Regions from separate parts of the Pseudomonas sp. NY15435 genome, predicted to be linked through region 1. Evidence: riboswitches for the same ligand, from Rfam matches in the RefSeq annotation. Region 1 holds a riboswitch; the other holds the start of a gene.
The links. Region 1 has a riboswitch for cobalamin ahead of cobG (precorrin-3B synthase). Riboswitches for the same ligand answer to the same signal wherever they lie in the genome.

Region 1 (3,331 bases):
CGTCGCGGATGTAATCAAGCATCGGTGGAAACTCCGGGTGCGGCGAGCAGGTCGCCCGCGGCATCGAGGGATAGGTTGCGCGCCAGCGGCTGGCCGAAGCCGGCCATGCCGTCGGCGCGACGGAACAGGTCATAGCGGCCGTCGGCGACGGCCAGCAGGGTGTAGGGGGCGACGTGGGCGGCGGCGCAGGAGCGCGGGCAGCCGCACAGGTGCACGCCGGCCGGCGGTGCGTGACGCAGGCGCTCGGCCAGGCGCAGGGCGTCGGCCTTGGTGTCGGCCAGCCCGCGCGCGCAACCGCTGGAGCCGCTGCACGCGACGAGGCGCGAGAGCGGTTGACCGGCATCGATCACCAGGCCGAGGTTGGCCAGCGCGGCGAGTACGACGGGAGCGTCGGTCAGGGATACATCGGGGAGGATCAGGCTTTGCCACGGCGTCAGACGCAGTTGTCCGGCGCTGAATCGCTCGGCGAGATCGGCAAGGCCGAACAGTAGGGTGCTGTCGAGGCGTCCGAGGATGAATCCCGCACCGACCATGGCGCGGTCCGGCTGGCGCTGCGGCTGAATCCCGAGATGGCCGAAAGCCCGCGGTACAGGACGACGCCAGTTATCCACAGCCGGCCCGAGGTGCAACTGGAAGGGCAGGCGTTGCTGCAGGCGCTCCAGCAGCACTTCATCGCGGAGCATCTCGCGCAGGTGGCGCATGCGCGTCTGGCCGTCGCCGGCAAGATCGAGGAAGAGGTGCAGCAGGCTTTCCACCAGCAGCGGTACCTGCTTGGCTGTCACGGCGGCGAGGGCAGGGGCATCCGTTTCGTGCTGCGGCGGACAACCGGCCAAGCCGAAGGCGAACAGCGGCGTCGCGTCGCCGGACATGGCCGACAGCCAGAGATCGTTGGGATGCTCCAGCATCGCCAGCGCTTCGCCGCCGTCCAGCTGGATGCCGAACTTGGGCGACAGGCCGTGGAAGCGCGGTGTGCGCTCCAGCAGATCGAGCAGTTGGCCGGCCAGGGGAGCTGCATCGAAAGTCGTGGCGGCGTCGAGGCCCAGCGCCGGGCTGACCAGCAGGTTGCGCACATCGTCCGCCGCCAGTTCGCGCGGGCCGAGACCGGCGGCGAGCAGTTCCCTGCTCAGCGCCTGTTCGGTGCCGGTGCGTATGCCGCGAATCTGCAGGTTGGCGCGATTGGTCGCTTCCAGCACGCCATCGGCATGGCGCTCGGCGGCCAGGGCGATGGCTCGCGCGGCGCTGGCGTCGAGTTGCCCACAGGGCAGCTTGATGCGGCAGATGCCGCCATCGCGGGAGGCCACGATGCGCAGCAGGCCGGGGCAGGCATGCGGACGGACGGGCGGAGCTGAGAATTCGGGCACTGAGGTCACCAGGGCTGGGTCGCGGTGACCTGCGAATCCCCCATAGGGGACTTCACGACACCGATACACCCCGCTCGATGTCTGCACGCGCGACTGGTTTCGTCGGCAGGTCTCCTGGCTGGCAGGTCCTCATCCAGCGCGGCCTTCCCGGTTGCCCAGTGGCCTGATCGACCGCATGAAAATGCGCTTCATGCTGTCGGATTGCGCGGACTCGCTGCTTACAGTTGCGGGGGCAGCCACGGTTCAACCGTGTTCCCTCTTCGGCTCTCGGATGCTTCGCTGTTCAATTGCGAAGCGTCCTACGAGCACCGACGAAGCGGGTATTATGCCTGCTTTGCCCGAAGGCAGGAAAAGCCTGCCCGTCGGATCGATCGTCGCACCTTCGAGGAAATTTCATGACGCCCTGGCTGACCATCGTTGGCATCGGCGAGGACGGTTATGCCGGCCTCGGCAAGGCCGCGCGCCGCGCCCTGCTCGCCGCCAGCGAAGTGATCGGCGCGCCACGCCAGCTGGAGCTGCTGCCGCATTGTCTGCGCGCTCATCGCCAGGCCTGGCCGAGCCCGTTCAGCCTGGAACCGGTGATGCGCCGGCGCGGTGAGCCGACCTGCGTGCTGGCCAGCGGTGACCCGATGTGGTTCGGCGTCGGCGCTAGCCTGGCCCGTCAGATTCCGTCCGAGGAAATGCTCGTGCTTTCCGCGCCGTCCTCTGCCTCCCTCGCAGCGGCGCGCCTGGGCTGGGCGTTGCAGGATTGCGCGCTGCTGTCGCTGGTGGCACGCCCATTGGCCGCACTCAACGCGCAGATCCACGACGGCGCCAGGCTGCTGATCCTCAGTAACGACGGCAGCAGCCCGGCGGCGATCGCCGCATTGCTGCGCGAACGAGGATTCGGCGCGAGTCGCCTCAGCGTGCTGGAACACCTGGGCGGTGAGGCGGAGCGGCGTATCGACGGGCTTGCCAGCGACTGGTCGCAGAGCGAGATGGCTGCACTGAACCTGGTGGCTGTGCAGTGCGTAGCCGGCGTCGACGCGGTTCGTCTGCCCCTGACCATCGGCCTGCCGGACGACGCCTACCGCCATGACGGCCAACTGACCAAGCGCGACGTCCGCGCCGTGACCTTGGCACGGTTGGCACCGAAGCCCGGCGAGCTCCTCTGGGATGTCGGCGCCGGCTGCGGCTCCATTGGCATCGAGTGGATGCGCGCACATCCGAGCTGTCGCACGCTGGCCATCGAAGCCAACGACGGGCGCCAGGAACATATCCGTTTCAACCGCGACGCCCTCGGTGTGCCGGCGCTGCAACTGGTCTGCGGCGCTGCGCCGGAGGCATTGCAGGGACTGGAGCGCCCGGATGCGATCTTCATCGGCGGTGGTGTAACCCTGCCCGGTGTCTTCGAGCAGTGCTGGGAGCAACTCAAGCCTGGCGGCCGACTGGTGGCCAACGCCGTCACCCTGCAGAGCGAGTCCATGCTGCTGAGCTGGCGCGCCCGCCTTGGCGGCGAGCTGACTCGTCTGTCGGTGTCCCAGGCCCAGCCGCTCGGCGGTTTCGATACCTGGCGCGCGGCGTTGCCGATCACCTTGCTGGAAGTGCACAAGCCCCAGGCTGAATGACCATGCGTGACGAGACGCCCGAAGAACCTCGCCCGCTGCGCAGCGGCTACACCACGGGCAGTTGCGCCACCGCCACCAGCCTGGCGGCGGCGCGCCTGCTACTGACCGGTGAAGCGCTGGACGCCGCACAGATCAGCCTGCCCAAAGAGCGCAGCGCGACCCTGCGCCTGGAGTTCTGCCGCCTCACGGTTGGCGGCGCCGAAGCCGGTACGCTGAAGGATGCCGGCGACGACCCGGACGTGACCCACGGTGCGCTGGTCTTTGCGCGCGTCGCCTTGAGCAATGAGCCGGGCGTGCGTTTTTACGCTGGAGAAGGCGTCGGCACCGTCACCAAGCCGGGGCTGGTGCTCGCGGTGGGCGAGC
Region 2 (3,331 bases), on a different contig from region 1:
AGCTCGAACCCGAAGGCGCCCCCGCCCACGCCGTGCCGAAGAAGACCGGCGGGCCGAAGTACTCCAGCGTATTCGGCCAGTGGCTGTGCGACATGGCGGCCCAGGACCCGCGCCTGGTCGGCATCACCCCGGCAATGAAGGAAGGCTCCGACCTGGTCGCCTTCGCCGACAGGTTCCCGGACCGCTACTTCGACGTCGCCATCGCCGAGCAGCACGCCGTGACCCTGGCGGCCGGCATGGCCTGCGATGGCGCCAAACCGGTGGTGGCGATCTACTCCACCTTCCTGCAGCGCGGCTACGACCAACTGATCCACGACGTCGCGGTGCAGAACCTCGATGTGCTGTTCGCCATCGACCGCGCCGGTCTGGTCGGCGAAGACGGCCCGACCCACGCCGGCAGCTTCGACCTCTCCTACCTGCGCTGCATCCCCGGCATGCTGGTGATGACCCCCAGCGACGAGAACGAACTGCGCAAGCTGCTCACCACCGGCCATCACTTCGAAGGCCCGGCGGCGGTGCGCTACCCGCGCGGTACCGGCCCGAACGCCAGCATCGAAGCCGAACTGGCCCCGGTGGAAATCGGCAAGGGCGTGGTGCGCCGTGAAGGCAAGGCTGGCAAGGTCGCCTTCCTGGTGTTCGGCGTGCAACTGGCCGAAGCGCTGAAAGTGGCCGAGCAGTTCGACGCAACCGTCGCCGACATGCGCTTCGTCAAGCCGCTGGACGAAGAACTGGTACGCCAGTTGGCCGCCAGCCACGAGCTGCTGGTGACCGTCGAGGAAAACTCGGTGATGGGTGGCGCCGGCGCCGCCGTCAGCGAATTCCTCGCCCGCGAGAACCTCCAGCAGCCGATCCTGCACCTGGGCCTGCCGGACTACTACGTCGAGCACGCCAAACCGGCACAGATGCTCGCGGAGTGCGGGCTGGACGCCGCCGGCATCGAAGCCTCGGTGAAGGCACGCCTGGAGGCCCTCGGCAACCGCTGAGACCGATCGGCGCATCCCTCCCCGGGAGTATTGCCAGTGACGGGCGCACCGACTAAGGTGCGCCCGTTTTCGTTCGAGGTAACGGGAAGCAGGTGAAAGACCTGCGCTGCCCCCGCAACGGTAACCGACGCGCCCCAAGGGAGCGCAGCATCGCCATGGCCACTGCTCTTGTGGGAAGGCGGCGATGTGACGTCGGCAGCCCGGAGACCGCCCTCGACACGCCCCGACAGGTGTTGCGGAGGGCCGCACCGTCAAGTGCGGCCTGCCGCCCTTGCCACGCCCTCCTCGAAAGTCATCCGACCGCTTTTGAGGACGTTCCATGAAACTGACCCGACTCGCCCTGGCCACCAGCCTGCTGCCCGGCATGGCCTTCGCCGCTGGCGACATCTACACGCTCTCCGACCAGGTGATCACCTCCGCCCGCCAGGCCCAGCCGCGCGCCGAAGCCACCTCGGCCAACAGCGTGTTCACCCGCGCCGACATCGAACGCCTGCAGGTGCGCAGCGTCCCCGCCCTGCTCGCCCGCGTGCCCGGCGTGCAGATGGGCAGCTCCGGCGGCGTGGTGTCCTACTCCGTGCGCGGTACCAGCACTGCGCAGACCCTGGTACTGGTGGACGGCCAGCGCGTCGCCTCGGCCAGCAGCGGCATCGCCCGCCTGGACTACCTGAGCATCGACAGCATCGAGCGCGTCGAAGTGACCCGCGGCCCGCGCTCGGCGCTGTATGGCGCCGACGCCATCGGCGGGGTCATCCAGATCTTCACCCGCCGCGGCGAAGCCGGCCTGCACCCGGAAGTGCGCCTGGCCGCCGGCAGCCACGGCACCTTCGAGCGCAGCCTGAGCCTCTCCGGCGGCAACGAGCAGACCCGCTACAACCTCGGTGGCAGCCTCGACGAGAGCCAGGGCTGGGACCGCACCAGCGACAACGTCGGCGCCGACAACGACCACGACGCCCAGCGCAACAAGGCCGTGCACCTGAACCTGGACCATCGCTTCAGCGATGACTGGAAGGCCGGGCTGAACCTCAATGACCAGCGCGGCAAGAACGAATACGACGACGCCTACAACTTCGAGCCCGGTACGCCGCAGGACGAATTCCGCGTCAGCAGCTACAGCACCTACCTCGACGGCCAGATCACCAAGATGTGGAACAGCCGCCTGGAGCTGGGCCGCAGCTACGACCGCAACAAGGCCGTGGGCGCCGCCGACAGCTGGAACAACGGCACGCTGGAAACCACCCGCCACTCGGCGAGCTGGACCAACCGCCTGCAACTGGACGAAGCCAACCAGTTGGCCCTGGGCGCCGACTGGTACGAAGACAGGGTCGATGGCACCACCGCCTTTGCCGAGGACCAGCGCAGCAACCGCGCCTTCTTCGCCCAGCACAGCTTCAAGGGCGACAGCTTCGGCGCCGAACTGGGCATCCGCCACGACAACAACCAGGCCTACGGCAGCCAGAACAGCTGGAACGCCGCCTTCAGCCTGCCGGTGGGCGAAAGCCAGACCTGGATTGCCAGCTACGGCGAAGGCTTCCGCGCGCCGACCTTCAGCGACCTCTACTACCCCGGCGCGAGCAACCCGGACTTGAAGGCCGAGACCTCGAAAACCTACGAACTGCAATGGCGCGGGGACATCGAAGGCACGCACCTGGAAGCCTCGCTGTACCGCACCGAGATCGACGACCTGATCGCCTGGGACAGCACCAGCAACCAGCCGGAGAACATCAACAAGGCGCGCATCGATGGCTTCGAAGCCAGCGTCGCCCGCGAGGTGCTGGGCTGGCAGGCCGCGCTCGGCCTGAGTCTGATCGACCCGCGCGACCGCGACAGCGGCCACACTCTGCCTTACCGCGCGCGCCGCACCCTGAGCCTGGACCTCGACCGGCAGTTCGGCGCCTTCGGCGTCGGCGGCACCTGGCGCGCCGTCAGCCAGCGTTATGACGACGCGGCCAATACCCGCGAACTGTCCGGCTACGGCGTGCTCGACCTGCGCACCAGCTGGCTGGCCAGCGATGAAATCCGCTTCGACCTGAAACTGGATAACGCCCTGGACCGCGACTACACCCTGGGTGACTACCTGCGCCCGACCAGCCCGACGGACTTCATGGGCGAAGCCCGTCCCTACCGCGAGCCGGGCCGTACCGCGCTGCTGGCGGTGACCTGGACGCCGGAGCTTTAAGAGAAGCAGCCTGACGGCCCCCGTAGGAGCGGATGTTTCCGCGATGTTCTGGCGTGTTCGAATGCCGATCGCGGACGGAGTCCGCTCCTACGCGAAACCCGACCTATAGGCGCGGGCGATGAGCCTGCAAGGAGGCCGGGAACCGGGAGCGGAAGGCAGATCGCGAGCAAGC

Region 2: it holds a riboswitch for cobalamin, as region 1 does, so the genes downstream of both, ACNFH5_RS23835 (TonB-dependent receptor domain-containing protein) here and cobG (precorrin-3B synthase) in region 1, are expected to answer to the same signal.

Annotation. Positions count from the first base shown of each region.
Region 1 is NZ_JBLUQA010000004.1:526,719-530,049, reverse strand. It holds gene ACNFH5_RS12645 (precorrin-8X methylmutase) at 1-22, opposite strand, end outside; gene cobG (precorrin-3B synthase) at 15-1,370, opposite strand; cobalamin riboswitch at 1,448-1,689, opposite strand; gene cbiE (precorrin-6y C5,15-methyltransferase (decarboxylating) subunit CbiE) at 1,757-2,968, shown strand; gene ACNFH5_RS12630 (cobalt-precorrin-5B (C(1))-methyltransferase) at 2,971-3,331, shown strand, end outside.
Region 2 is NZ_JBLUQA010000011.1:167,033-170,363, forward strand. It holds gene dxs (1-deoxy-D-xylulose-5-phosphate synthase) at 1-983, shown strand, start outside; cobalamin riboswitch at 1,021-1,214, shown strand; gene ACNFH5_RS23835 (TonB-dependent receptor domain-containing protein) at 1,303-3,159, shown strand.